DNA from 3 places in the Streptomyces sp. NPDC005962 genome. Region 1 is predicted to be linked to each of the others. Evidence: riboswitches for the same ligand, from Rfam matches in the RefSeq annotation. Region 1 holds a riboswitch; each other region holds the start of a gene.

Evidence for each region. Region 1 has a riboswitch for cobalamin ahead of ABZ370_RS05355 (HoxN/HupN/NixA family nickel/cobalt transporter). Riboswitches for the same ligand answer to the same signal wherever they lie in the genome.
Region 2: another riboswitch for cobalamin. It lies ahead of metE (5-methyltetrahydropteroyltriglutamate--homocysteine S-methyltransferase); the one in region 1 lies ahead of ABZ370_RS05355 (HoxN/HupN/NixA family nickel/cobalt transporter).
Region 3: another riboswitch for cobalamin. It lies ahead of ABZ370_RS22290 (ribonucleoside-diphosphate reductase subunit alpha); the one in region 1 lies ahead of ABZ370_RS05355 (HoxN/HupN/NixA family nickel/cobalt transporter).

The regions. Positions count from the first base shown of each region.
Region 1 covers NZ_JBEXVE010000002.1:395,702-405,238, reverse strand. Annotated here, with positions in the region: gene ABZ370_RS05370 (aconitate hydratase) at 185-790, shown strand; gene ABZ370_RS05365 (GAF and ANTAR domain-containing protein) at 831-1,517, shown strand; gene ABZ370_RS05360 (aconitate hydratase) at 1,696-3,672, opposite strand; gene ABZ370_RS05355 (HoxN/HupN/NixA family nickel/cobalt transporter) at 3,819-4,919, opposite strand; cobalamin riboswitch at 4,947-5,148, opposite strand; gene ABZ370_RS05350 (EamA family transporter) at 5,234-6,163, opposite strand; gene ABZ370_RS05345 (LysR family transcriptional regulator) at 6,232-7,086, shown strand; gene ABZ370_RS05340 (DUF6131 family protein) at 7,124-7,279, opposite strand; gene ABZ370_RS05335 (carboxylesterase family protein) at 7,439-8,989, shown strand; gene ABZ370_RS05330 (MarR family transcriptional regulator) at 9,008-9,502, opposite strand.
Region 2 covers NZ_JBEXVE010000001.1:127,009-136,545, forward strand. Annotated here, with positions in the region: gene ABZ370_RS00630 (VOC family protein) at 1-108, shown strand, start outside; gene ABZ370_RS00635 (hypothetical protein) at 566-970, opposite strand; gene ABZ370_RS00640 (TrkA C-terminal domain-containing protein) at 1,161-1,631, shown strand; gene ABZ370_RS00645 (cation:proton antiporter) at 1,639-2,916, shown strand; gene ABZ370_RS00650 (membrane-associated oxidoreductase) at 2,950-4,431, shown strand; gene ABZ370_RS00655 (potassium transporter TrkA) at 4,462-6,327, opposite strand; gene ABZ370_RS00660 (MarR family transcriptional regulator) at 6,449-6,898, opposite strand; cobalamin riboswitch at 7,188-7,443, shown strand; gene metE (5-methyltetrahydropteroyltriglutamate--homocysteine S-methyltransferase) at 7,599-9,537, shown strand, end outside.
Region 3 covers NZ_JBEXVE010000013.1:957-10,493, forward strand. Annotated here, with positions in the region: gene ABZ370_RS22270 (HD domain-containing protein) at 1-585, shown strand, start outside; gene ABZ370_RS22275 (hypothetical protein) at 886-1,872, shown strand; gene def (peptide deformylase) at 1,978-2,610, shown strand; gene ABZ370_RS22285 (ribonucleotide-diphosphate reductase subunit beta) at 2,679-3,710, opposite strand; gene ABZ370_RS22290 (ribonucleoside-diphosphate reductase subunit alpha) at 3,728-6,151, opposite strand; cobalamin riboswitch at 6,278-6,418, opposite strand; gene ABZ370_RS22295 (FGGY-family carbohydrate kinase) at 6,515-7,984, opposite strand; gene ABZ370_RS22300 (histidine phosphatase family protein) at 8,097-8,744, shown strand; gene ABZ370_RS22305 (DeoR/GlpR family DNA-binding transcription regulator) at 8,741-9,520, shown strand.

The DNA.
Region 1 (9,537 bases):
ACTCCCCTCACACTGCGCCTCAGCGTAGGGAACACGTCCCATACACCACAAATACCTGGTCGCAGCCTATTGAGACGCGAGAGATATCAATAGGGCCGGCGGCTGGTCGGCTCACACCCTCCCGTACGCGGTCCGCGTCCTGCTGGAGAACGTCGCCCGGCGGGCTCCCGGTGCGCTGGCGGACGTGGTCGGCCGGGGCCGGGCCGGTGGCGGGGGCTGCGACGTGCCGGTGCACCCGAACCGGATCATGCTGCACGACACCACCTGCCTGCCGGCGCTGGCCACCCGCCGCAGCACCGAGGCGGGACGCGGCGCCCACACGTACACGGCCGACCGCACCCGCGTCCTGCCCGTGTACGAGGCCGCGCCCACCTACCGCGAGGCGGGCTACGACCTGGTCGTCGTCGCGGGCCGCGACTACGGCGCGGGCTCCAGCCGCGACTGGGCGGCCAAGGCACAGGCCCTGCTGGGAGTGCGCGCGGTCGTCGCCGAGTCGTACGAGCGCATTCACCGCAGCAACCTGATCGGCATGGGCGTCCTGCCGCTGGAGTTCGCCGAGGGCGACAGCGCGTCGGCGCACGCGTTCACCGGAGAGGAGGAGCTCTCCTTCGAAGGTCTCGGCCGGCTGCGCGTCGGCACCAACCGGGTGGACCTGCACCTCCACCGCAGCGACGGCCGGCGCACCACGGCCGGACTGCGGCTGCGCGTCCACTCCCGTCAGGAACTGGCCTACCTCCGCCACGGCGGCATCCTGCCCTACGTGGTCCGCCGTTACCTTCAGGGCCCATGATGACCCTGCGGGCGGATGACGGCGAAGAGAGACGGTGGGCATGGACTGGGAGAGCTTCGCGGAGCGGATGGCCGTGATGGCGCGGGACCTGCTGGCGCAGGACTCGGTGGACGCGACGCTGGAGCGGATCACCGCGGGCGCCGTGGAGAACGTCGAGGGGTGCGACGCGGCCGGAATCCTGGTCCTCCACGGTCAGCGGGTGGAAACCCTGGCCCCGACCGAGGGGCTGGTGGTCCGCTCCGATCAGTTGCAGGAGCACACCGGCGAAGGCCCGTGCTTCGACGCCGCGCTCCGCAGCGAACCCGTCTACCGGATCAGAGATGTCGCCGAGCCCCAGGAGAGGTGGCCCGAGTACGGGCGCCGGGCCCATGCGCTGGGCATCGGGAGCATGATGGGGTTCCTGCTCTACACCCGGGAAGAGGAACTCGGTTCGCTGAATCTCTACTCGCGGAGCACGGGCGCCTTCACCAAGGGCAGCGAGACGGCCGGGTGGCTGCTGGCCTCGCACGCCGCGGTCGCCTTCTCCAGCGCCCGCACCGCCGACCAGCTCCAGCAGGCGCTCTCCACCCGGCACGCCATCGGCGAGGCCATGGGCATCCTCATGGAACGCCTCAAGGTCGGCGAGGACGACGCCTTCAATATGCTGCGGCGGGTGTCCCAGGAACGCAACATCAAGCTGCGGGACATCGCCCGCCAGGTCTGTGAGAGCGGCGGCCTGGACGACTGATACGACCGGCCGCCGCCCCTGGAGGCGGCTCCACCGGCCCTCATTCTGGACCGGAAGAGCCTGGCCATCGTGTTCCCCCGGGGGACTCGCCGACAGCGTGGGGCGCGGGTACCCGGCGCCCGGACCCGTATGCATACCCGCGGGGCCCGATGACGGCCCGTCGGCGGACGAGAACCCCTCAGCGGGCGAGCGCGGGGATGACGCCGCCCGCGAGAACCGCCTCGCACTGCCGGGGGGAGAGTCGGTGGCGCAGCAGGTACTCCTCGTCCCGGGTGACATTGCGTACCCGCAGGGTACGGTCGTCCGTCCGGGCGAGGGCCTCGTGCAGACCGGACAGCCGCAGCCGGTCGTCGGCCCCGATGCGCTCGTAGTCGCCGGGATCGTCGAATTCGAGGGCGAGGACACCGAAGTTGGCGAGGTTCTGCCAGTGGATGCGGGCGTACGTCTTGGCGATGACGGCTCGTAGCCCGAGGTAGCGCGGGGTGATGGCGGCGTGTTCGCGGGACGAGCCCTGCCCGTAGTTCTCACCGGCGACAATGAGGTGCCCGCCGTCGTCCCGTACCGACGCGGCACGCCGCGGGTAGTCGGGGTCCAGCCGGGTGAGGGTGAACTCGGCCAGCTTCGGGATGTTGGACCGGTAGGGCAGGGCCTTCGCCCCGGCCGGGGAGATCTCGTCCGTCGAGACGTCGTCACCGGCCTTGAGGAGCACCGGGCCTTCGAGGGTGTCCGGCAGCGGGTCGAGGTCGGGCAGGGCCGAGATGTTGGGGCCGCGCCGCAGCCGGACGCGGTGGGCCTCGTCCGGCGGCAGCGGTGGCTCCAGCATGGCGTCGTTGACCGACGCCGGTACGGGGGTGTCCGGTGCGGGAGGGGCCACCGGCAGGCGGTCGGCCCAGTCGCGCGGGTCCGTGATGACGCCGGTCAGCGCGGAGGCCGTGGCGGTCTCCGGCGAGCACAGCCACACCGCGTCGTCCTCGGTGCCGGAGCGGCCGGGGAAGTTGCGCGGGAAGGTACGCAGCGAGTTGCGCCCCGCGGCGGGGGCCTGTCCCATGCCGATGCAGCCGAGACAGCCCGACTGGTGGATACGGCCACCGGCGGCGATCAGGTCGAAGGTGGCGCCGGAACGCGTCAGGTCCTGGAGGATCTCGCGGGACGTCGGGTTGATGTCGAAGCTCACCTCGGGCGCCGTCTGCCGCCCGGCCACCATGGCCGCCGGTACGGCGAAGTCGCGGAACCCGGGGTTGGCGGAGGAGCCGATGACCACCTGTCCGATGGGCTCCCCGGCGGCCTCCCGGACCGGTACGACGTTGCCCGGCGAGGTGGGCCGTGCGATCAGCGGCTCCAGCGACGACAGGTCGATCTCCTCGTCGAGGTCGTACGAGGCGTCCTCGTCCGCGACGATCTCGGTGAAGTCCCCGCCGCGCCCGACCCCGTCGAGGAAGCGGCGCACCGCGTCGTCGGCGGGGAAGACGGTGGTGGTGGCGCCGAGTTCCGCCCCCATGTTCGCGATGACGTGCCGGTCCATGGCGGTGAGGGAGGCCAGCCCGGGCCCGTGATACTCCAGCACGCGCTGGACGCCGCCCTGCACCCCGTGACGGCGCAGCATCTCCAGGATCACGTCCTTGGCGCTGACCCAGGGCGGCAGTTCCCCGGTCAGCCGGATGCCCCAGATCTTCGGCATGGTGAGGTGGAGCGGCCGTCCGGCCATGGCGAGGGCGACTTCCAGACCGCCGGTGCCAATCGCCAGCATGCCCAGCGAGCCGCCCGCGCAGGTGTGCGAGTCGGACCCGGCGAGTGTTCTGCCGGGAGCGCCGAAGTGCTGCATATGGGTCGGGTGGGAGACCCCGTTGCCGGGCTTGGAGAACCACAGGCCGAAGCGGCGGGCGGCCGAGCGCAGGAAGAGGTGGTCCTCGGCGTTGCGCTCGTCGGCCTGGAGGATGTTGTGGTCGACGTACTGGACGCTGACCTGCGTGCGGACCCGGTCCAGCGCCAGCGCCTCCAGCTCCTGCATCACCAGGGTGCCGGTGGCGTCCTGGGTGAGCGTCTGGTCCACGCGCAGCGCGATCTCCTCCCCCGGCTCCATCGGGCCGGACACGAGGTGGTCGCCGATCAGCCACTGCGTCACGGTGCCGTGTGCACGGTTACGGGGCAGGCCCATAGCGGTACCGCCTTCCCGGTGCGGGGGCGGCCGGACCGTCCGGGCGCCACCATGCGGGTTCCCGTTCGGCGGCCGCCATGTCGGTCCCGCCCCACCACAGTCACCCGGACGGACGCCCCCGGCTCCGGCCCCGGGCCGCGGGGGCGTCAGCCGCCGTCGCCGTCCGCGGTGGCCGGGGCGGTGCGGACGGACCAGCGCTGCTCGACCTTGGCGATCCGCCAGTAGGCCAGCGCCGCGGCCCACACCACGACGAACAGCCCGACGATGATGAACCCGACGTTGTCCAGGTTCAGCGCGGATATCCAGCCGGTGACGGCGTCCCGCAGGGCGAGCTTGTCGTGGAGGACGCCGACCAGCTCGATGGTGCCGATGAGGAAGGCCACCGCGATGGACAGACCGGTGATGGCCAGGTTGTAGAACACCTTGCGGACCGGGTTGGAGAACGCCCACTGGTAGGCGAAGTTCATGAAGGTGCCGTCGAGGGTGTCGAAGAGGCTCATCCCGGCGGCGAAGAGCAGCGGCAGGCACAGGATCGCGTACCAGGGCAGCCCCGCGGCGGCGCCGCTTCCGGCCATCACCATCAGCGTGACCTCGGTGGCGGTGTCGAAGCCGAGCCCGAAGAGGAAACCGAGCGGGTACATCTGGCCGGGCCGGGTGATGGACTTCGTGAAGCGGCCCAGGACGCGGTTCATGAAGCCGCGCGCGTCCAGGTGCGCCTCCAGCTCCGTCTCGTCGAACTGCCCGGCGCGCATCGCCCTGAAGACCCGCAGGATGCCGAGCAGGGCGACCAGGTTGAGCGCGGCGATGAGGTAGAGGAAGGTTCCGGACACGGTGGTGCCGATGACGCCGAGCACCTGGTGGGTGCCGGAGTTCTCGTTCACCAGGGTGCCCGCGAGCTGCGTACCGCCCGCGACCAGCGCGGCCAGCAGGACGACGACGCTGGAGTGGCCGAGCGCGAACCAGAAGCCCACCGACACCGGCCGCTTGCCGTCGGCCATCAGCTTGCGGGTGGTGTTGTCGATGGCGGCGATGTGGTCGGCGTCGAAGGCGTGCCGCATGCCGAGGGTGTACGCGGTGATCCCGAGGCCGACGCCGAACGTCCTGGCCCCGGCCTCGTAGTGCTGGGGCGCGACGACCAGGAAGAGCAGGCCGAAGGCGACGGCGTGCAGGGCGACGATCACCGCCAGCAGCCCGGCGGTCCGGACGGTGTCCTCGCGCCGCCAGCGCGTTGCGGTGGGCAGGGTCATGCGGTCACGCTCCAGCACCTCGTGGATCACTTCGTGAGATGCCGCGGCCGGTCTCCTGGCTGACGGGTCGACGCGACCGCCCCTGCCTTCCCGGCCGCGCCCTTGCGGCCAGTGGCTCCGCGGCCTGCTGCTGAGGCCTCGGAACGGGACGGGAACTCCCCGATCACAGTGGCGAGGGCCGCTCCGGTTTCCCACCGGCTTCCCGAACACCACGGCCCGGCAACTGTAGGCGGCACCCCGCAAAACCGGCAAGTGAGGCACTTTCAGCTACGGTCGCGCGCGCGAGGTCGCGGTCGAAGCGCGAGGTGTCGCGGTCACGCGCGCGAGGTGAGGATGCTGAGCGCGTTGGCCGCGACGATGGCGCCGACGCTCGCCCACTCCGTCCACCCCAGGCTCTGGCCGAGGATGATCCATCCGACGACCGCGGCGAGGACCGGGTTGACGCTCATGAAGAGCCCGAAGGTCTGGGCGGGCACCCGGCGCAGGGTGAACAGGTCGGAGAGGTAGGGCACGGCGGAGGAGAGGACACCGGCGGCGATGGCGTACCCGGCCGCCCCCGGCGTCGGCGGGTGCTGGACGGCGATGACGATGCCGACGGGCAGGAACAGCACGGCGGAGAGCGCCGCGGCGGCCGCCGACCCCTGCGCGCCGGGGACACGGCGGCCGACGGTGCGGTTGAGCAGGATGTACGACGCCCAGCAGGCGGCGGCCAGCAGCCCGAGCCCGAGGCCCGTGTAGTCGGTCGACGGCTGAGGGCGCATCAGCGTGACCACGCCCGCCAGGGCGACCAGCGCGCAGCACGCGTCCGTGCGGCGGCGGGAGGCGGACAGGGCGATGGTCAGCGGGCCGAGGAACTCCAGGGTCACCGCCAGCCCGAGGCCGATGCGGTCGATGGCGCTGTACAGGGACAGGTTCATGGCGCCGAAGACCAGGGCCAGCAGCACCACCGGCCACCACTGCTCCTTGGTGAAGGACCGCCAGCGGGGGCGGCCGACGGCCAGCAGGACGACGGCGGCGACGTACTGGCGTACCGCGACGACGCCGGTGGCCCCGAGGACGGGGAAGGCGAGGGAGCCGATCGCGGCGCCGGTCTGGTTGGACAGGCCGCTGCCGGCCATGGTGAGCACACCGGACAGCGGCGTCCCGGCCGGTTTCCGGTCCGGATCGCTGGCGCTGGTGGGGTGTGACGGGGCGGTCCGGTGCGCGGGGGCAGGAGCGGGAGCGGTGGCGTGGGCTGCGTCCATACCCCGATCGTGCGGTCGGGCGATCGTTGCGCAAAATGCGTTGAGCGTCGTACCTATACGCTGTGGTTATGGATGTGGAGCTGCGGCAGCTGCGCTGTCTCGTCGCGATCGTGGACGAGGGCACGTTCACCGACGCCGCCATCGCGCTCGGGGTGTCGCAGGCGGCCGTGTCCCGCACGCTGGCCTCGCTCGAACGCGCCCTCGGGGTACGCCTGTTGCGGCGTACCTCCCGGACAGTGACCCCGACCGGCACCGGACTGCGGGTGGTGGCGCAGGCCCGGCGGGTGCTCGGGGAAGTGGACGATCTGGTGCGGGAGGCCACGTCGGGCCACACCCGGCTGCGGATCGGCTACGCCTGGTCGGCGCTGGGCAGCCACACCCCCGCCTTCCAGCGCCGCTGGGCCGCCGCGCATCCGGAGACCCGGCTGCACCTCGTCCGGGTCAACGCCACCACGGCCGGTCTGGCGGAAGGCGCCTGTGACCTGGCCGTACTGCGCAGGCCGCTGGAGGACCACCGCTTCGACTCGGCCATCGTGGGGCTGGAGCGGCGGCTGTGCGCGATGGCGGCGGACGACCCGCTGGCCTCGCGCCGCTCCATCAGGCTCGCCGACATCGGCGAGCGCACGCTGCTGGTCGACCGGCGGACCGGCACCACCACGCCCGAGCTGTGGCCGCCCGGTTCCCGCCCGGCCACCGAGGAGACGCAGGACATCGAGGACTGGCTCAACCTGATCTCCACGGGCAGCTGCGTGGGGATGACGGCCGAGTCGACCGCCCACCAATACCCGCGGCCCGGCATCGTGTACCGACCGGTACGCGACGCCGAGCCGATCGCGGTGCGGCTGGGCTGGTGGCGGGACGATCCGCATCCGGCGGGGCAGGCAGTGATCGAACTGCTCACCGCGCTCTACCGGGCGGGATGACCCGCGCGTCTGTCCGCTATCCGCTATTCGCTATCCGTTAGTAGAAGTGCCGCCGTCCGGCGACCGCGTGTCCGGCGGCGCCCAGGGCCCACAGGACCGCCCCGATGACGAGAAGGACGATGCCGATCGTCCACAGAATGGCGATGCCGGTCAGCAGACCGATGATGAGGAGAATGACCCCGAGGACAATCATGGTGTCCTCCGATCTCGCGGGAGTGGGTCCACCTCCACTATCTGCCTCTTCTTCCTGCCGCGCCAACGCGTCGTGCCCCCGCCGGAGGCGATCGGGTGGGGCTCGGGCATGGTGGTGTCTCCCAGGAGCGTGTTCCCCAGGAACCGTGAGGAGCCATCGATGACGACAGCCGGGTCCCGCGAGTCGGCAGCCGGGTCCGCCGCGCCCGTGGTGCGAGCCGCCGCCGGCGCGGTGCGTGGCCGCCGGGAGGGCGGTCTCGCCGTGTTCCGCGGCATTCCGTTCGCCGAACCGCCGGTCGGGGACGCACGGTTCCAGGCGCCGCGCCCCGTGCGCGGCTGGGAGGGGACCCGGGACGCGTTCGCGTTCGGTCCGCCGCCCCCGCAGGAGTCGGGGTTCGCGGGCCGCGCCGGGGTCCTGGACACGCCGGTGGGCGACGACTGGCTGACGGTCAACGTCTGGACACCCGAGCCGGACCCGGCGGCCCGCCGTCCGGTGATGGTGTGGATCTACGGCGGCGCCTACAAGCTCGGCCACTCCGGCAGCCCCGGCTACGACGCCCGGCGCATCGCCCGCGACGGCGATGTCGTCGTGGTCACCCTGAACTACCGGGTCGGCATCGAGGGCTTCGCCCTCCTCGACGGGGCGCCCGCCAACCGCGGTCTGCTCGACCAGGTCGCGGCCCTGGAATGGGTGCGGGAGAACATCGCGGCGTTCGGCGGCGACCCCGGCCGGGTCACCGTGTTCGGGGAGTCGGCCGGAGCCGGATCGATCGCCTCGCTGCTGGCCATGCCGAGCGCGGCGGGGCTGTTCCGGCGTGCCATCGCGCAGAGCGTGCCGGGCACGTACTTCTCGGGCGAGCTGGCCCGGGACATCGCGGGCGCGCTCGCCGCCGAGGCGGGCCTGCGGCCCACGGCCGCCGATCTGGCCACGGTGGACCCGCGGCGGCTGACCTCGGCGGGCGAGGCGCTGGGCCCCAAGATGCGCCAGTACGAGCAGCGGTGGGGGCAGGTCGTCCACACGACGATCCCCTTCGCACCCGTCGTCGACGGCGAGGTGCTGCCGACCACTCCATGGCAGGCGCTGGCGGCCGGTACGGCCCGGGACGTGGAGCTGATCGCCGGGCACAACCGGGACGAGTTCCGGCTCTTCCTCGCGCTCGGCGGGCAGCTCGGAGAGGCGGGCGAGGAGGAAGCGGCGGCGGCCCTGCGCACCTTCGCACCGGGGCCGGACGGCCCCCAGGCCTATCGCGCCGCCTTCCCCGGAGCCTCGCCCGCCGAACTCCACGAACGCGTCCAGTCCGACTGGCTGTTCCACATGCCCTCGCTGCACCTGGCCGAGGCCCAGGTGGCCGGGGGCGGCCGCGCGCATGTGTACGAGCTGACCTGGCCCGCCCCGGCGGGCGGCGGCGTCATGGGCGCCTGCCACGGCCTGGACATACCGCTGCTGTTCGGCACCTTCGACGCCGACCTCGGCATGCTGCTCTTCGACCGCTCCGGGCCCCCGCCGGAGGCCGAGGCGCTGTCGTCCCGCTTCCGCGCGGCCTGGACCGCGTTCGCCACGACGGGCGACCCGGGCTGGCCCGCGTACGACCCCGCCGGGCGGCTGACCCAGGTCTTCGACACGACGCCCGAGGTCACCGCCTACCCGGAGGAGATCTCCCGGCTCCTCTGGCAGGACCACACCTTCCCGGCCCTGCCGCTGCTCAGCTGACGCCCCCGGCCCGGCTGCTCAGCTGACGCCCTCGGCCCGCCGGACGTTGGCGACCATGGTCCGCAGCACCTTGAGCGCGGCCACGTACTCCTCGTCCCCGACCCCCTCGTGCACCACGGCCCGCACCTCGGTGGCCAGAGCGCGCAGCCGCAGCCGGGCCGCTTCGCCCGCGTCGGTGAGGTGCAGACGGCCGCCGGTGTCGGCCCGGAGCCACTGGCGGTGCAGCAGCTGGTCGACGACGCGGGCGATCTCGTGCGGACCGTCCGCGAGGGGCGTCAGCTGCGCGGCCACCTCCTCGCGGCTCGGGGCGGCGGGCCAGGAGTGCACGCAGTTGAGCACCCAGTACTGCGGCTGGGTGGCGTCGATCCTGGCCATCGCGTCGCGCAGCTGCCCGGTGACGGTGGTGTGGGCCAGACCGGTCCAGTAGCCGACGGGCTGGCTCGCCAGCATGTCGTCGGCGGCGGCGGGATCGCCCGGAGCCTGGTCGGTGAGGCCGTTGCCCAAGGGATTCATGAGCGTGACGCTACCGTCCGGCGTCGGGCGTGAAC
Region 2 (9,537 bases), on a different contig from region 1:
CAGCCGGGCGAGATCAACCACCACTACGGCGGCCGCGGGCTGTACTTCATGGACCCGGCCGGCCATGGCATGGAGATCATCACCCGGCCTTACGGCAACGAGGAGTAGCCCCTCCCGAGGCGAGGGGCGGTCCGGCGCGGCCGGGGCCCTGTGCCCCGGCCGCACCGGCCTGATCAGCCCTCGTCCTCCGGCTGCCGCTCCCGCCGCTCCTGCCGCTCCCGCCGCTCCTGCCGCTCCCGCCACTCCTGAACGATCTCGTCGGCGTCGAGGGGCGCCAGATTGAGCGGAGGGCCCGGGGGGAGGGCGCCGGATCGCTTCGCGGATCTTGTCGTTGATGTCCGAGACGATTTCCCGGACGGCACGCTCCGACGGTGCCTTCGCGGCGGCCTATGTCTCGAAGCTGATGCCCGGTGGCTTGCGCTCGGTCATGGCGCCATTCTTCCCGCGATCCGGGCCGCGCGGAAGCCGGGCGAGCAAGCCGCGCGCAAGCCACGAGGAAGCTGCGCAAGCCGCGCGGAGCACGCCGCCGGTCGCCAGCTGCCCGCCGTCGGTCGCCCGGTTCCCGTCAGCCGTCGCGTGGCGTGATGCGCCGGTAGCCCGCGCGGGCGTTGACGACTCGGGCGCAGGCCGTTCCGACGACGGTCGCGCCGAGCAGGCAGCAGAGCCAGGTGCTGTCGCGGTGGCCCGCCCAGGTCAGCTCCCCGGCGGGCGGGATGGCGAAGGCGTTGAGGAACAGCCAGCACAGCAGGGCCGTCCCCGGCGCTGCCACGAACCGCGCGCACAGCCCGAGCACGGCGGCGAACAGCGACAGCGCTATCAGGGCGAGCGTCGGCCGCCCGTGCCCGCCGAGCGAGTTGAGGACGGCCACCAGCAGCAGGGCCCCGGCGAACGCCGCCGACCAGATGACCGGGGTGGCGACGGGCTCGGGAACGGGCCTCATACCGACGCTGAGCTGCCGCCACTCGATCATGATCCCCGTCTTTCTCGCGCGTCTCCCGGGTCACGGACATCCGAACGCGGATTGTTCCACCGGGCCCCGGAGCACTTCCCGCCATTACTTACTCTTTACCATTTGTTACGGTGGCCGGACGACACTACGACCCGCGCGACCAGCACGCAGGGCGCGCACGAACGAGGGGATCGCTGTGGGTGTTCCGCGGTTGAGCAGTACGCCGTTGCCGGGCATCGGAGTCCGTTACGACCTGACGACGCGGGACCAGGGCAGGGTCTCGGTAGTGGCGCACCGCGACGGCGGACGGACGCTGAGCGCGTACCGCCGGGAGGACCCCGACGAGTGCGCCCTGTCCACCCGGCTCACACCGGGCGAGGCGGAGGCGCTCATCAGCGCGCTGATGCCCGCGCACCACAGCCCCACGCTGCTGTCCACCACCGAACTGGGGCTGGTCGCCGAGCGGATCGAGCTGTCCGCGTACTCGTACTGGAACGGGCGGGTGCTGGGCGAGACGCGCACCCGCACCGATACCGGCACCTCCATCGTGGCCGTGCTGCGCCGGGCGGACGCCATCCCCTCCCCGGCCCCGGACTTCCGGCTGGCCGGTGGGGACATCCTGATCGTGATCGGCACGCGCGAGGGCGTGGAAGCCGCCGCGGCGATATTGGGGCGGGAGTGACAGACAGATGCACTCTTCTGCCGTCTTCCTGATCGAGTTCGGTGCGGTCATCCTCGGGCTGGGACTGCTGGGCCGACTCGCCGGACGCTTCCAGTTCTCGCCCATACCCCTCTATCTGCTCGCCGGGCTGGCCTTCGGCGAGGGCGGGCTGCTGCCGCTCGGGGCCAGTGAGGAATTCGTCGCGATCGGCGCCGAAATCGGCGTCGTCCTGCTGCTGTTGATGCTCGGCCTGGAGTACTCCGCCAGCGATCTGGTCAGCAATCTCAAGACCCAGTACCCGGCCGGGCTGGTCGACGCCACGCTCAACGCCCTGCCCGGTGCCGTCATGGCGCTGCTGCTGGGCTGGGGCCCGGTGGCCGCCGTGGTGCTGGCCGGGGTCACCTGGATCTCGTCGTCCGGCGTCATCGCCAAGGTCCTCCGCGACCTCGGCCGGCTCGGCAACCGCGAAACCCCGGTCATCCTGTCCATCCTGGTCCTCGAAGACCTGGCGATGGCCGTCTATCTGCCGATCGTCACCGCCCTGCTGGCCGGTGTCACGCTGGCCGCGGGCAGCGTCACCCTCGCCATCGCGCTCGGCGTCGCGGGCCTCGTCCTCTTCGTCGCCGTCCGCTTCGGCCGTCACATCTCCCGCTTCGTCTCCAGCGACGATCCCGAGAAGCTGCTGCTGGTGGTGCTGGGCCTGACCCTGCTGGTCGCCGGGATAGCCCAGCAGCTCCAGGTCTCCGCGGCCGTGGGCGCCTTCCTGGTCGGCATCGCGCTGACCGGCTCGGTCGCCGAGGGCACCCACAACCTGCTCAGCCCGCTGCGCGACCTGTTCGCCGCCGTCTTCTTCGTCTTCTTCGGCCTGCACACCGACCCCGCCAGCATCCCGCCGGTCCTGCTGCCCGCGCTGGCCCTGGCCGTCGTCACCACCTGCACCAAGATCGCCACCGGCTACTGGGCCGCGCGGCGTGCCGGGATCTCCGTCAAGGGCCGGTGGCGCGCGGGCGGCACCCTGGTGGCGCGCGGCGAGTTCTCCATCGTCATCGCCGGACTCGCCGTCACCGCGGGCATCGAACCGTCGCTGGGCCCCCTGGCCACGGCGTACGTCCTGATCCTGGTCGTCATCGGGCCCCTCACCGCCCGCTGGACCCAGCCCCTGGCACGGCGCCTCTTCCGCTCCAAGCCCGCGGCCGGGGCGGCCGAAGCCACCGACTCCGAGCCTAAAACCGCCATCGAGCCCGAAGCCGCCACCGAACCCGACGACGCCACCGAGCCCAAAGCCCGTGAAACGCAACGCGGTTGACACCCCTCACGCCCCCGCGACACGATCCCGCCGGTGGAGATCACGGACCTGACACCGGCGGAGCGGCGCGTCTGGCGGGCCTTCCCGTTCGATGAGGGCGTCGATTTCCGCGAAGGCGCCGACGACGACCCCGACGACGACCCCCAAGACGGCGGTTCCTGGGGCCCCGAACGCACCATAAGGGCCGAGGTGCTGCGCGCGCTGCTGCTCGACGGGCCCACGCGCGACGGCGAGGTGGCGGGCCTGAAGGTGCGCGGCGCGCGCATCACCGGGGAGCTGCGTCTGAAGTACGGGGTGATCGAGCACGCCGTACGGCTGCGGTCATGCCACTTCGAGCGGACGCCGCAGCTGTACGGGGCCCGGCTGCGCGTCCTCGTGCTCAGCGGCTCCGCACTGCCGGGGCTTACCGCCGGGGCCCTGCACACCGAGGGCGTCCTGCGGATGTCCCGCTGCCGCGTGACCGGCCCGATACGGCTCGCGGGGGCGCAGATCACCGGAGGGTTCTTCCTCGACGGGGCGCGCCTGGGACATCCGGACGACCGCCGCGAGGAGCCGTTGCTCCAGCTCAACCACGCGGCCGTCGGCGCCGACATCCGGGCCGAGGGGCTCGTCGCCCACGGCCGGATACGGCTCGACGAAACCACCGTCACCGGCCAGGTGAACCTCGACGACAGCGAACTCCACGCCCCCGGCGGTACCGCCCTGCAGGCCGAGAAACTGTCCGTCGGCAACGATCTGCGCGCCATGCGCCTGCGCACCCACGGCCGCGTCAACCTCAGCGGGGCCCGGGTGCCCGGCCACCTCAGCTTCGTCTACGCCCGGCTGTCCGCCCCCGGCGGCCAGGCCCTGCGCGCCAGCAGCTGCGTCATCGGCGAGCTGTGGTTCCGCGAAGCCGCGCGCATCGAGGGCGATGTGAACCTGCGACGCTCCCAGATCGACCTGCTGCACATCCGTCCCGAGGTCTGGCCCGACCGCGTCAGGATCGACGGCCTCGGCTACCGAAGCCTCGCCCCGCACCTCCCCGCCGAGGAGCGGCTGCCACTGCTGGAACGCGAGAAGGAGGGCTACCTCCCCGCCTCCTACGAGCAGTTGGCCACCGCCTACCGCACCGCGGGCGACGAGGCCGCCGCCCGCACCGTCCAGCTCGCCAAGCTCCGCCGCCACCGCCGCACCCTTCCCCGTTACGCCCGCGCCTGGGGCCACCTCCAGGACGTCACCGTCGGCTACGGCTTCCGCCCCCTGCGCGCCGCCGGGTGGCTCGTCGCCCTGCTGCTGACCGGCACCCTCGCGTTCGCCCTCCACCATCCGCGGCCGCTGAAGTCCGGCGAGGCGCCCGACTTCAACCCGGTCTTCTACACCCTCGACCTGCTCCTCCCCATCGTCGGCTTCGGGCAGGAGGGCGCCTTCGCCCCGCGCGGCGGGTACCAGTGGCTCTCGTACCTCCTGATCGTCACCGGCTGGATTCTGGCCACGACCACCGTGGCGGGCGTCAGCCGTTCGCTGAGCCGTCAGTAGAGAACGGGATCGTGTGTCATCCCGACCGCGTCACTCCTCCGCGAGCACGACGATCGCGTCGCCCTCGTCCAGGACCAGCGGCGCGCCCTTGTCGGGGTTGAGGAAGACACCGTAGGTGGGCGGTACGTCGGCGTGGCGGGCCAGCCGGTAGCCGACGGCCGTCTCGCCGCGCCGCCGTGCCGCCTCGATGACCGTCGCGAAGTTGGCCTCGGCCCCGGGCACCAGGTAGTTGGCGGCCGGTTTGAGGTAGATCTCCGAACCCTCCGGGTCGAAGAGGTCGATGAACACCTTGTAGAGGTCGCGGTTCTCGGTCAGCTGGGTCAGCAGCAGGCTGATGACCTTGGTGCTGACGATGAAGTCGTCGGCCTTGGTGACCTGGGCGATCTCCCGGTTGCTGTCGTCGTTCATCTCCGTGACGATCGAGTACGGGTCGCCGAGCCGCACCTCGATGTCGCGCAAGTGCAGCAGCGTCACCAGCGTCCGGTCGTCGGCGCGCCGGGGGTCGACGGTGTCGTCGGACAGCACCACGATGTGCTGGTAGCGGCCGAGGTCGAGGGACTCCAGGGACGACCTGCGGGTCGGTTCGCACCGCCGGTGGCCGACGGTCAGGTTCCGCAGCCCCTCCGGCACCCCCTTGCGCGGCCGCCGCAGTGCCGCGATGTCCACCGTCGAACCGGGTTCGACGAAGCTGTCCAGCAGCGTGATGAGCTTCGACGCCCGGGAGTTCCAGCCGATCAGCAGGGTGCGGTCCGGCACCGGCGGACGGCCGGGCGCGGTGGTGATCGCCGACGGGACGATCTCGGGCCGGGTGTCGGCGCGCCGTATCAGCAGATCGTCCTCGGCCATCACCAGCAGCTGGTCGTCGGCCCGGACGACGGTGTCCATCGGCGGGTTGACCAGCACCTCGCCGTCGCTCCTGCGCAGCCCGGCGGCCATGCCCAGCGCGTAGTGGCCGAGCGTGTCCGCGTACGACGAACCCGCCAGCGCGGGCTCGTTGCGGAAGTAGAACTCGTTGCCTTCGAAGCTGAGCAGTTCGTTGAAGACGCTGGACAGCCCCGACTGCCGGTGGGCCTGGGCGATGAGCCGTACGGCGATGTCGTCGGCGTCGATGATCAGGGCGCTCGGGCCGGAGGCGAGGCGGGCCGCGGGCAGGTTGTCCGAACTCTCCACGGCCGCCACGACGCTCGGCCGTGTGCCCTTCCACTTGCGGCTGTTGAGCAGCAGAAGCACCTTGATGACGTCCGTGTCGGTGTCGTTCCCGACCGGCGGCAACACCATGATCGACTTGGCGGTGTCGGGGCTCACCAGCTCAAGGTCGCCCCGTTCCAGCGGACTTCCGGAACGGCAGACCACCCGGGTCCGGCCGGTCTCCGGGATGCGGCGGCGGATCTGCTCCTCCATGTCGACCTTGTCGTGGTCGGCGAGGATCACCACACAGGAACGGCGGGTGCTCTGATTGGCCTCCACCAGCTCCGCGATCACCGTGAACACCTGGTCCGACCAGCCCAGCACGATCGTGTGGCCGCGCTCGATCAGATGCGACCGCCCCTTGCGGAGCATCTGTATTCGGTTCTCCAGGCCCGTGGTGAGCACACCGATGAGCGCGCTGACGATGAAGATGCCGCCGATGGTGACCGTGAGCATCAGCACCAGGAACAGCGGTCGGCCAGTGTCCCCGCCCATGGTGCCCGGATCGAGCGTACGCAGCAGACTCATCCAGACGATGCCCGACCAGCCGCCGCTCTTGCGGGTGTCATCGTGGCTGAAGGTGACCGCCAGCGTGGAGACCACGGCTATCAACGCCAGCGAGGCGAGGCCGAGCCAGCCGATCAGGGCGGGCGTCCCCCGGTCCATCGTGCCGTCGAACCAGTACCGCAGCCGGTCCCGCAGCCTCATCGCACGTCCCCATCCCCCCGGCCACCCACCGGACTTACGGTCTCCCAGAGCAGTTGATCATTCTCGCAGGGTTACCCGGGTCCACCGGCCGCCGCGATGGGGGAGACGGCATACGGGCAGGTCACCAGGCGGCGTGGGCCTGCGGACCGGCCTCGACGGACGGTTCGCCGCCCGCCTCGGCGAACGCCTGGAGCGCCTCGATGAGATGACGGCGCTGTCCGGCGGGCATGACGTCGACGATGCGCGCGATCTCCTGGCGGCGCCGATCGGTGACCTCGGCCACGATCCGCCGTCCGGCCGGGGTGAGCGAGATCATGCTCGTACGCCGGTCCTCGGCGGAGACGCCGCGCTCGACCACGCCCGTCGTGACCAGGCGGTCGATCATGCGCATGGCGGTGGACGGCAGGACCCCCAGCTCCGCGGCCAGCCCGGACAGGCTCAGCGGCCCTCCGGCGTCCAGGACGACCAGCATCCGGAACTGCGGCAGCGTGAGGGAGTCCTCCACCGCGGCCAGGGACCGGGCGGAGACGGCGAGGAGCAGCCGGGACGCGGTCAGCACGGCGGTGACCATGGCCTCGGCGTCGGATTCGGGGTCGTGGGGCGCGGGTCCGTGGGTCTCGGGTCCGCCGGACGCGGGCCGGTCGGACTCAACAGGTCCGGTATCCGAGGCATATGTGGCGGTATGTGAGGTATTCGGGGCCTCGGAGTGCGAGGCCTCGATATCGGGCTGGGAGCCTAAGTGACGGCGCGGCATAGGCCCTTTCTACCCTTCGTCCCACCCGGCCGCGCACGCCGCCGCCCGCCCGCCGCCCACCGGTCCACTTCAGGGCAGGGGGATGCCCGATCCGCCGCCACGGCCTAGGCTGGGTCCCGCAGCTGGTTCGCCCTGCCCGCCAGGCAGGCGCGTCGCAAGAGGGAACCCGGTGGAAATCCGGGACTGCCCCGCAGCGGTGAGCGGGAACGACCGCCGTCATACGCACTGGGTCCGGGAGCCGGACCCGGGAAGCGACGGCCAGTAGGTGCCTCGTACGGCACGTCGTCACGACCTGACGTACGTGACGACGTCACAAGGCGCGCCCGCGAGTCCGAAGACCTGCCCGTTGCCCGTGCGCGACCGCTCGCGCGCGGACATCCCGGTGACCTCGAGGGCGGGTCGGCGTACCACCAGGCGGACGCGCGTACCGAACGCGCCGATCCGCCGGGTTCGTCACTCCTTCGCGCCCCCGATCCCGCCGGGATCTTCAAGAGACACGCTCGCGAAGGAGAGCTACGTGACAGCGACATCCGCGGCCGCGGCGGCACGGGCCACCGTGTACGGCTACCCGCGCCAGGGGCACCACCGCGAACTGAAGAAGGCCGTCGAGGGCTACTGGAAGGGCCGGGTCGGCGCCGACGCCCTCCGCGAAACCGCCGCCGACCTGCGCCGGGCGAACTGGCGGCAGCTGGCCGACGCCGGTATCCACGAGGTGCCGACCGGCGACTTCTCGACTTACGACCATGTGCTGGACACCAGCGTCATGGTCGGCGCCGTCCCCGACCGGCACCGCGCCGCCGTCGAAGCCGACGCGCTGGACGGCTACTTCGCCATGGCGCGCGGCAACCAGGAGGCCGCGCCGCTGGAGATGACCAAGTGGTTCGACACCAACTACCACTACCTGGTCCCCGAACTCGGACCCGGCACCGTCTTCAGCGCCAACTCGACGAAGCAGACCGCCGAGCTGTCGGAAGCGGTCACGCTCGGTCACACCGCCCGGCCGGTTCTGGTCGGTCCCGTCACCTACCTCCTGCTCGCCAAGCCCGCCCCCGGCGTCGCGCCGGACTTCGAGCCGCTCACCCTGCTGGACCGGCTGCTGCCGGTGTACGCGGAGGTGCTGGCCGATCTGCGGGCGGCCGGCGCCGAGTGGGTCCAGCTGGACGAACCCGCGCTCGTCCAGGACCGCACCACCGCCGAACTGAACGCCGCCGCCCGCGCGTACCGCGAACTGGGCGCCCTCACCGACCGCCCCCGGCTGCTGGTCGCCTCGTACTTCGACCGCCTCGGCCCGGCCCTGCCGGTCCTGGCCAAGGCACCCGTGGACGGGCTGGCGCTCGACTTCACCGGGCCCGCCGCCGCCAACCTCGACGACCTCGCCGCCGCGGGCGGTCTGCCCGGCAAGCGCCTGGTCGCGGGCGTCGTGGACGGCCGTAACGTATGGATCAACGACCTCGCCGCCTCGCTGTCCACGCTCGGCACCCTGCTCGGCCTCGCCGACCGGGTCGACGTCGCCGCCTCCTGCTCCCTCCTCCACGTCCCCCTCGATACGGCGGCCGAACGCGACATCGACCCCCGGATCGCCCGCTGGCTGGCCTTCGCCCGCCAGAAGACCGCCGAGGTCGCGACCCTCGCCCGCGGCATCGCCCGGGGCACCGGCGCCATCGCCGCCGAACTCGCCGCCAACCGCGCCGACCTGGCCTCCCGGGCCACCTCCGCGCTCACCCGCGACCCGGCCGTACGCGCCCGCGCCGGAGCCGTCACCGACGCCGACGTCCACCGCTCCGCGCCGTACGCCGAGCGCGCCCCGGCCCAGCGCGCCCGGCTGCGGCTGCCCGCGCTGCCGACGACCACCATCGGCTCGTTCCCGCAGACCACCGAGTTGCGCACCGCCCGCGCCGATCTGCGGGCCGGACGCATCGACACCGCCGGATACGAGCAGCGCATCGCGGCCGAGATCCAGGACGTGGTCTCCTTCCAGGAGAAGACCGGCATCGACGTCCTGGTGCACGGTGAGCCCGAACGCAACGACATGGTCCAGTACTTCGCCGAGCAGCTCACCGGCTACCTCGCCACCCAGCACGGCTGGGTGCAGTCCTACGGCACCCGCTACGTCCGCCCCCCGATCCTCGCGGGCGACATCTCCCGGCCCGAGCCCATGACGGTGCGCTGGACGACGTACGCCCAGTCCCTCACCGACCGCCCGGTAAAGGGCATGCTCACCGGCCCCGTCACCATGCTGGCCTGGTCCTTCGTCCGCGACGACCAGCCGCTCGCCGACACCGCCCGCCAAGTGGCCCTCGCCCTGCGCGACGAGGTGTCCGACCTGGAGGCCGCCGGAACCCCGGTCATCCAGGTCGACGAACCCGCCCTGCGCGAAACCCTGCCCCTGCGCACCGCCGACCGCCCGGCCTACCTGGCCTGGGCCACCGAGGCGTTCCGCCTCACCACCGTCGGCG
Region 3 (9,537 bases), on a different contig from region 1:
TACTCGTTCCGCCGTTATGCCGCGATCCGGGCCACCTGTCGGCAGACCATCGCCTCCCTGGCCCGTTCGACCGAGATCGCCGGGTACACCCCGGCCGGACATGCCCGCAAGGTCGCCGGGCTCAGCCGGGCGGTCGGCCGTGAGCTGGGGCTTTCCGAGCCCGCCCTGACTGTGCTGGAATACGCGGCGCTGATGCACGACATCGGGCAGCTGTCCCTGGTGGACCCGGTTCCGGCCGGGGCGACCGAGCCGCTGACCCGCGCCGAGCAGCGCCGCATCGCGCTGCTGGGCGGTGCCGTGGTACGGCAGACGGGGGTGCCCGCGGAGGTCGCGGTGATCGTCGAACAGCAGGCGGACCCGTACCGCGAACAGCCCCTGTCCGCGCGTATCGTGCGCGCGGTGAACGCGTACACCGAGGCGGCGGGCGGCCCGGCGGCCGCGGGACAGGGGGGCGCGGCCCCGCTGCGCGCCCTGGAGCGGCTGCGGCTGGCCACCGCGCGGGATTTCGATCCGGCGGTGGTCGAAGCGCTGGCGACAGTGCTGTCCCGCCCGGCGTACGACCGCCCCCGGGGAGGAACCCGATGAGGAATCCGGCGGGCAACCCGGTGAGGAACTCGGCGGGCAACCCGGCGGGGAATGTGGTGAGGAATTCGGAACTCGCGGGTAATGAGCGGGTCTCCCAAGAGGCATGGTTGGATGCCAGAGAAGGGGTGTCGGGCCGATGGCCGGTGGCAAGGAGGTGTGGAGGGCATCGCATCCCGGCCGAAGGGTGAGGGGCTGGGCTGAGATGTCCGTGGATGTGTGGCAGGTTGTCTTCCGGGGAGGGCGACGCCGTCCGCGCAAGGCTCTGGTACGGGACTACTTCGATACCTGCAGGCGGGAATCGTGAAGATCTTCGGCAAGGTACGGCACCGGCCGTCCGCCTCATGGCGGCAGGCCACGGACCGTGCGTTCACGCTCATCGGCGACGGCCGGTACGAGGACGCGGGCGCGCTGCTGACCCGCGCCGCCGACCTGGAGCCGTGGCTGTCGGAGTCCTGGTTCAACCTCGCGTTGCTGCACAAGTTCCGGCACGACTGGGAGCAGGCCCGGGCCGCCGGGCTGCGTGCGGTGGCGCTGCTGGACCGCGAGTCGGGCGCCCCCGACTGGTGGAACGTGGGCATCGCCGCGACCGCCCTCCAGGACTGGCCGCTGGCCCGCCGCGCCTGGCAGGCGTACGGGCTGAAGGTGCCCGGCGAGGCGTCCGCGTCCGGTGAGCCGCTCGGCATGGAGCTGGGCAGCGCGGCCGTGCGGCTCTCGCCCGAGGGCGAGGCCGAGGTGGTCTGGGGCCGCAGACTGGACCCGGCCCGGATCGAGGTGCTGTCGATCCCGCTGCCGTCCTCCGGGCGGCGCTGGGGCGAGGTGGTGCTGCACGACGGCGTCCCGCACGGTGAGCGGGTGACCTCCGCGGGCCCGGCCTACCCCGTCTTCGACGAGATCGAGCTGTGGGCGCCGTCCCCGGTGCCGACCTGGGTGGTGCTGCTGGAGGCGGCCACCGAGGCCGACCGGGACGCCCTGGAGCGGCTGGCGGCCGACGCGGGCTTCGCCGCCGAGGACTGGTCGTCGTCGGTGCGGCTGCTGTGCCGCTCCTGTTCGGAGAGCCGGATGCCGAGCGACGAGGGCGAGGGCGAGCACCTGGACCCGCACGACCACAGCGAGCCCGGCCACCCCGGCCCGCTGGGGCACCGTACGGCGGGCTCGGGCTCGCTGTGGGTCGCCGAGCGCGAATGCGGGATCGCGGCGCCCAGCGGGCTGGTGCGGGGGCTGCTGGACGGCTGGGTCGCCGACAGCCCGGACACCCGGGAGTGGCGGGACCTGGAAGAGGTCTGCTGAATGCCCGGAAAGGGCCGTTGATCCCCCGCTGATCCCCCGGCCCTCCGGGCGGGCCGTACCCTGTAGGGCGACGCATCACGGTTGAAGGAAGGCGTACGGCGGACGATGTCGCAGCAAGGGACCACGAAGCAGCAGGTGGACGACGAGTTCGTCGTGGACACGGAGGACTGCGAGGAGCGCGAGAGCGCCTACCGCGAGCGCGGCACCGCCCGCCCGATCACCGTCGTCGGGAATCCGGTGCTCCACAAGGAGTGCCAGGACGTCACCGAGTTCGACGAGACGCTCGCGGCGCTGATCGACGACATGTTCGCGAGCCAGCGGGCGGCGGAGGGCGTGGGCCTGGCCGCCAACCAGATCGGCGTCGACCGCAAGGTCTTCGTCTACGACTGCATGGACGACGAGGGCGTACGCCACGTCGGCGTGGTCTGCAACCCGGTGCTGGAGGAGCTGCCCGCCGACCGCCGCGTCCTGGACGACTCCAACGAGGGCTGCCTGTCGGTCCCCACCGCCTACTGCGAGCTGGCCCGCACGGACTACGCGGTGGTCCGTGGCCAGGACGCCGGGGGCAACCCGATCGCGGTGCGCGGCACCGGCTACTTCGCGCGCTGCCTCCAGCACGAGACCGACCACCTCTACGGCTACCTCTACATCGACCGCCTCTCCAAGCGCGACCGCAAGGACGTGCTCCGGCAGATGGCGGAGGGCACCGCGCGCTACGAGACGGTCCCGAACGACTGACCGCGCTCACCGCATACGGCAAAGGGCCGGACCCCGGGAGGGGTCCGGCCCTTGCGCTTACGCCGGGATCAGAAGTCGTCGTCGAAGGAGACCGAGCCCTCGACCGCGACCTGGTAGGCCGAGGCGCGGCGTTCGAAGAAGTTGGTCAGCTCCTGGACGTCCTGCAGCTCCATGAAGGAGAACGGGTTCTCCGAGCCGAAGACCGCGGGGAAGCCGAGGCGCGCGAGGCGCTGGTCGGCCACGCACTCCAGGTACGCGCGCATCGACTCGGTGTTCATGCCGGGCAGGCCCTCGCCGCACAGGTCGTGGGCGAACTGGAGCTCCGCCTCGACGGCTTCCCTCAGCATGTCGGTGACCTGCTGCTCCAGCTCGTCGTCGAAGAGGTCGGGCTCCTCCTCGCGGACGGTGTCCACGACCGAGAAGGCGAACTCCATGTGCATGGACTCATCCCGGAACACCCAGTTGGTGCCGGTCGCCAGGCCGTGCAGCAGACCGCGCGAGCGGAACCAGTACACGTAGGCGAAGGCGCCGTAGAAGAACAGCCCCTCGATGCACGCCGCGAAGCAGATCAGGTTGAGCAGGAAGCGGCGCCGGTCGGACCTGGACTCCAGCCGGTCGATCTTCTCCACCGAGTCCATCCAGCGGAAGCAGAATTCCGCCTTCTCCCGGATGGAGGGGATGTTCTCGACGGCCGCGAAGGACGCCGCCCGGTCGTCCGGGTCGGGCAGATAGGTGTCCAGCAGGGTCAGATAGAACTGGACGTGCACGGCCTCCTCGAAGAGCTGCCGCGACAGGTACAGCCGCGCCTCGGGGGAGTTGATGTGCTTGTAGAGCGTCAGCACCAGGTTGTTGGAGACGATCGAGTCGCCGGTCGCGAAGAACGCCACCAGTCGGCTGATCATGTGCTGCTCACCGGGGGAGAGCTTGGCGAGGTCGGTGACGTCCGAGTGGAGGTCGACCTCTTCCACGGTCCAGGTGTTCTTGATCGCGTCCCGGTAGCGGTCGTAGAACTCCGGGTACCGCATCGGCCGCAGGGTCAGCTCGAACCCGGGGTCGAGCAGGTTCTTGGTGTGATCCGTCGCGGTGGTCGCGGTGGTCATCTCGGATGCGGTGGGCATTACTGGCAGGCCTCGCAGGACTCGGGGTTTTCCAGGGAGCAGGCGACCGCCTCGTCGTCGGCGGGCGCCTGCTGGGCGGGGACGGTGCCGGGGGTGCCGGGGACGGGGACGGCGGCCGTGGCGGCGCCACCGCGGGCGCTCTGGGCGATCCGGGTCGCCGGGCGGGAGCGCAGGTAGTAGGTCGTCTTGATGCCGCGCTTCCAGGCGTACGCGTACATCGAGCTGAGCTTGCCGATGGTCGGCGCGGCCATGAAGAGGTTCAGCGACTGGCTCTGGTCGAGGTACGGGGTGCGGGCCGCCGCCATGTCGATCAGGGCGCGCTGCGGGATCTCCCACGCGGTCCGGTACAGATCCCGTACCTCCTGCGGCACCCAGGAGAGGTCCTGGACCGAGCCGTTGGCCTCGCGCAGCGCGTCACGGGTCTGGGTGTCCCATACGCCGAGCTTCTTGAGGTCGTTCACCAGGTAGTTGTTGACCTGGAGGAACTCACCGCTGAGCGTCTCGCGCTTGAAGAGGTTGGAGACCTGCGGCTCGATGCACTCGTACACGCCCGCGATGGAGGCGATGGTGGCGGTCGGCGCGATGGCCAGCAGCAGCGAGTTGCGCATGCCGGTCGTCGCCATCCGCGTCCGCAGAGCCTCCCAGCGCTCGGGCCAGGTGGCCGTGGCGCCGGTGTAGTGGTCCGGGTGGAGCACGCCGCGCGCGGTGCGGGTCTCGGCCCAGGCCGGGTGGGGGCCGTGGCGCTCGGCGAGGTCGCAGGACGCCTCGTACGCGGCGAGCATGATGCGCTCGGAGATCCGGGTGGAGAGCGCCGTCGCCTCGGCCGAGTCGAACGGCAGCCGCAGCCGGAAGAAGACGTCCTGGAGGCCCATCAGCCCCAGACCCACCGGGCGCCAGCGGGAGTTGGACGCCCCGGCCTCCTCGGTGGGGTAGAAGTTGATGTCCACCACGCGGTCGAGGAAGGTCACGGCGGTCCGGACCGTCTTGTCCAGCCGCTCCCAGTCCATCTCGCCGCCCTCGCCCAGGTGGGCGGCGAGGTTGACCGAGCCGAGGTTGCAGACGGCCGTCTCGCCGTCGTTGGTGACCTCCAGGATCTCGGTGCACAGGTTGGAGGAGTGGACGACCCGGCCCGCCTCGGCGGTCTGGTTGGCGGTGCGGTTGGCGGCGTCCTTGAACGTCATCCAGCCGTTGCCGGTCTGCGCGAGGGTGCGCATCATCCGGGAGTACAGCTGGCGCGCCGGAACCTGCTTGAGCGCCCGGCCCTCCGCCTCGGCCTTCCGGTACGCGGCGTCGAACTCGTCACCCCACAGGTCGACCAGCTCGGGCGCGTCCGCCGGCGAGAACAGCGACCAGTCGGCGTCCGCCTCGACCCGGCGCATGAACTCGTCCGGAATCCAGTGCGCGATGTTGAGGTTGTGGGTGCGGCGGGCCTCTTCGCCCGTGTTGTCCCGCAGCTCCAGGAACTCCTCCAGGTCCGCGTGCCAGGTCTCCAGGTAGACGCAGGCCGCGCCCTTGCGCCGGCCGCCCTGGTTGACGGCCGCCACGGAGGCGTCGAGCGTGCGCAGGAACGGCACGATGCCGTTGGAGTGCCCGTTGGTGCCACGGATCAGCGAACCGCGGGCGCGGATGCGCGAGTACGACAGGCCGATGCCGCCCGCGTGCTTCGACAGCCGCGCCACCTGGTGGTAGCGGTTGTAGATCGAGTCCAGCTCGTCCAGCGGCGAGTCCAGCAGGTAGCAGGACGACATCTGCGGGTGCCGGGTGCCGGAGTTGAACAGCGTGGGGGAGCTGGGCAGGTACGACAGCGTGCTGGTCATCCGGTACAGCTCGGCGACGTCGCCCACCGCCCGCTCGGACAGGTCCTCGGCGAGCCCGCAGGCCACCCGCAGCAGGAAGTGCTGCGGGGTCTCGACGACCTGACGGGTGATCGGGTGGCGCAGCAGATACCGGCTGTGCAGGGTGCGCAGCCCGAAGTAGCCGAAGCGGTCGTCGGCGCCGTCGGCCAGCGCCTGGTCGACCAGCGCGTCCAGCCGGGCGGCGTGGGTGGTGACGAACTCGGCGGTGGAGTCGGCGATCAGGCCCTCGCGGTGGCCCACGGCGACGGAGGCGGAGAAGGAGTCCGCACCCTGCCCGGCCGCCTCATCGGCGATCGCGCGGGTCAGCAGCCGCGCGGCGAGCTTGGAGTACTCCGGCTCCTCGCCGATGAGCCCGGCCGACGCCTCGGTCGCCAGGGAACGCAACTCCGCCTCGTCCGAACCGGGGTGGCGGCCGCGCAGGGCGGCGGCCGCGACCCTGCCGGGGTCGGTGGCGGGCAGGTCGGCGGTGAGCGCCGTCAGGGTCCGCAGCAGGGCGGTCCCGGGCGCGTCGGCCGCTGCCGTGAAGTCCGTTGCCTCTGAAACCGGATCGGCGGGCGCGATGGTCACTGAAGTGTTCTCCCTCGCTCGGCTGGGGGCCTTCGAGGGCGGTGCGCGATGGCCGCTCACGGGCATGCCGATTCCGCTTCAGGGCACACCGCGCAGCGTCCATCGACCCAACCCGCGAGGCCCGGACGTATGCAGACGGCCGTCGGCAGGTCATCGGACTCACGGGTACGCGAAAGCGCACACGTACACCGTTGCGGGACAGTTCCGGATTCGCACCGGATTCCCCTGCGGCGACAGCGAGCACGAGCATACATCTTGTGTCGCGCTGCGCACGCGCCCCCAGATGTTGTGTCGTCAGCTGGGTGGATTCGCATAAATGTGCTAGTCGCGTCGGCTTTGGCCGCGCTGGAATCCCAGGGAAAACTAGCTTCCCGGACCGCTCGTCCGCCATTCGTCCAGGGCACGGGCGAGGCGCTCGCGGTAGCCCGCGTAGCCGTCCCCGTAGGCGCCGAGAAGCTCGCTCCGGGGCTCGACGGTACGGGAAGCGGCGCGCCAGTGGGACGCGTCCACGGGGTCGCCCAGCGACCGCCAGGCGACCGCGACGGCGCCCCGCGCGCCGACTTCCGGCTCGTCCGGGACGACCACCGGGTGACCCATCACATGGGCGAAAATCTCCGTCCAGGCGGCGGACCGTACGCCTCCGCCGCACAGCGCGAGCCGCCCCGAGAGCCCGGCCGCCTCCAGGCAGTGGCGGGCCGCGTAGGCGATGGCCTCGCAGACGGCCCGTACGGCGTCGGCACGGGTGGTGGCGAGGCCGAGGCCGTCCAACCGCCCCTGGGCGGCGGGTTCCACGAACGGGGCGCGCTCCCCGGCGCCGGACAGGAAGGGCAGCGCGGTCACCCCGTTCGCGCCCGGCGGGCTCTGCGCGAGCAGGGCGTCCAACTCGGCCGTGGTCGTCCCTGTGAGATCGAGCACCCATCGCAGCGCGGCGGTGCCGACCATCGCGGGCATCGCGCGCAGCCAGCGGTCCGGGTCGGGGGTGCACAGCCACATCCCGGCCGGATCGGCGGCCGGGTCCACCGCCGCGCGGTCGGTGAGCACCTGGCAGGCCAGCGTGGTGCCGACGGTGAGCAGTCCGTCGCCCACGTCCCGCACCCCGCTGCCGATGGCGCACGCCGGAAGGTCGTACGGGCCGGAGACGACGGGCAGTCCGGGCGGCAGCCCGGTCAGCCGGGCCCCCTCGTCGTCCAGCGCGAGGACGCCGCCGGGCGCGGCGGGCGGGGGCAGCAGCCGGGCGTGGTCGGCCAGTCCGCACAGCTGCAGGGCGCCCGGCACATACGTACGGGTGGTGACATCCAGGAACGGCAGCGAGGCGTCGGAGGCGTCCACGGTGATGACGCCCGTCAGTCGCTGGGCGACGGCGTCCACGCAGTAGCCCGCGACCGCCGCCCGCTCCAGAGCCTCCGGCTCGTGCTCGGCCAGCCAGCGCAGCAGCGGGGCGTGGCAGCCCGGGAACAGCCCGGAGCCCGTGAGGGCGTAGAGGGCGGCGAGGGTGCCGTCGGCGCGCCAGCGGGCGACGGTCCCGCCTCCCCGGCCGTCCAGCCAGGAGATCGGCGGACGCACCGCCCGGCCCGCCTCGTCGCGCAGCCACAGCCCGTCGCCCTGGCCGGTGAGCGCGAGCGCGGCGGGCGGGCCGGGGAGCGCCGCGGCCACTTCGCGCACCACCTCGGCGACCGTGCGCAGCACGTCCTCCAGGTCCTGTTCGACCCGGCCGCCGGGAAGCCGGTCCAGTCGACTGGGGCGGGCGGCGGAGGCGAGGGCGGCCCCGTCGCGGCCGAAGGCCACGGCCTTGGTGACGGAGGTGCCGACATCCACTCCGATGATCGCGCGCATGGCCTGCCGCCCTCCGGAACTCGGTGCTCCATCACATCAGCGATGCTAGATTTAACACTCGATACGTGATGAGGCAATGGCGCACACACTGGCCGACGCAGGGGAGCCCCGGATGACCGCCCGACTGCTGCTCGTACGCCACGGGGAGACCGTGTGGCACGCGGAGAACCGGTACGCCGGAATCTCGGACATCGCGTTGACCGAGCGCGGCCACCGGCAGGCGCGGGCCCTCGCCCACTGGGTGCGGGGCCGTGGGATCGACGCGGTGGCCTGTTCCCCGCTCGGCCGCGCGCGGCACACCGCCGGACCGGCCGCCACCGCGCTGTCCCTGGTCCCCGAAGTCGTCGAGGACCTGCGCGAGATGGACTTCGGATGGGGCGAGGGCCGCACCCTCGCCGAGATGGAGGCGGAGGACGCGGCGGCCGTCCGGGCGTTCCGCGACGACCCCGAGACCGGTGCCTTCCCCGGCTCGGAGCGGCCCGGTGCGGCCGCGGCCCGGGCCGTCGTCGCCCTGCGCCGGCTGGCCGCCGCGCATCCGGACCGTACGGTGCTCGTCGTGGCGCACAACAGCCTGCTGCGGGCGGCGCTGTGCACCCTGCTCGGCATCCCCGTCGGCCGCTACCGCACGGTCTTCCCCCGGCTGGACAACGCGGCGGTGACCGAGATCGGCATCGACGGCGACCGCACGGCGCTGCGCTCCCTGAACGTGCCGACGGACAGCGCGTCGACCGGCGGCATGACGGGAGAGTCCCGCCCATGACCGCGGCCCGCTCCCAGGACGCCCGCAGACAGACCATCACCGAACACGTCCTCGCGCACTCCACCGCCACCGCGGCGGAGCTGGCCGAACTGACCGGCGTCAGCCTGATGACCGTGCACCGGGACCTGGACGAACTGGCCCGGCTCGGCGTGCTGCGCAAGTTCCGGGGCGGGGTCTCGGCCCTGCCCTCGTCGGTCTTCGAATCCAGCCTCGCCTACCGGATGGGCGCCCACCGGGCCGAGAAGGAGGCGGTGGCCGCCACCGCCGCGGAGCTGGTCGAGCCCGGGATGTCGGTGATGCTGGACGACTCCACGACCGCCCTCGCGCTCGCCCGGCTGCTGGTGGAGTCCGCCCCGCTGACGGTGGTGACCAACGCCCGGAAGGTGATCGAGGTCTTCGCCGGGGTGCCCCGCATCCGGCTGATCGGGCTCGGCGGGGAGTACTCGCACACCCATGACTCCTTCCTCGGCGTGCCGTGCGCGGAGGCGATCGCGGCGCTGTCGGTGGACCTGGCGCTGGTCAGCACCTCGGCCATGGACGCGTCGGCCACGTACCACCAGGAGCAGGACGTGGTGCTGGTCAAACGCGCCATGCTCGCCGCCGCCGCCCGCACGGTGCTGCTGATGGACGCGTCCAAGACCCGGCGCACGGCGCTGCACCGGCTGCGCCCGCTGGCCGACTTCGACCATCTGGTGGTGGACGGCGGGGCGGACGCCCGGCTGGTCGGGGAGTGGCGGGAGCGTACGGATGTGAGGATCGCGCCCGGCCCTTCTTAACGCCACCAGTGTTAATT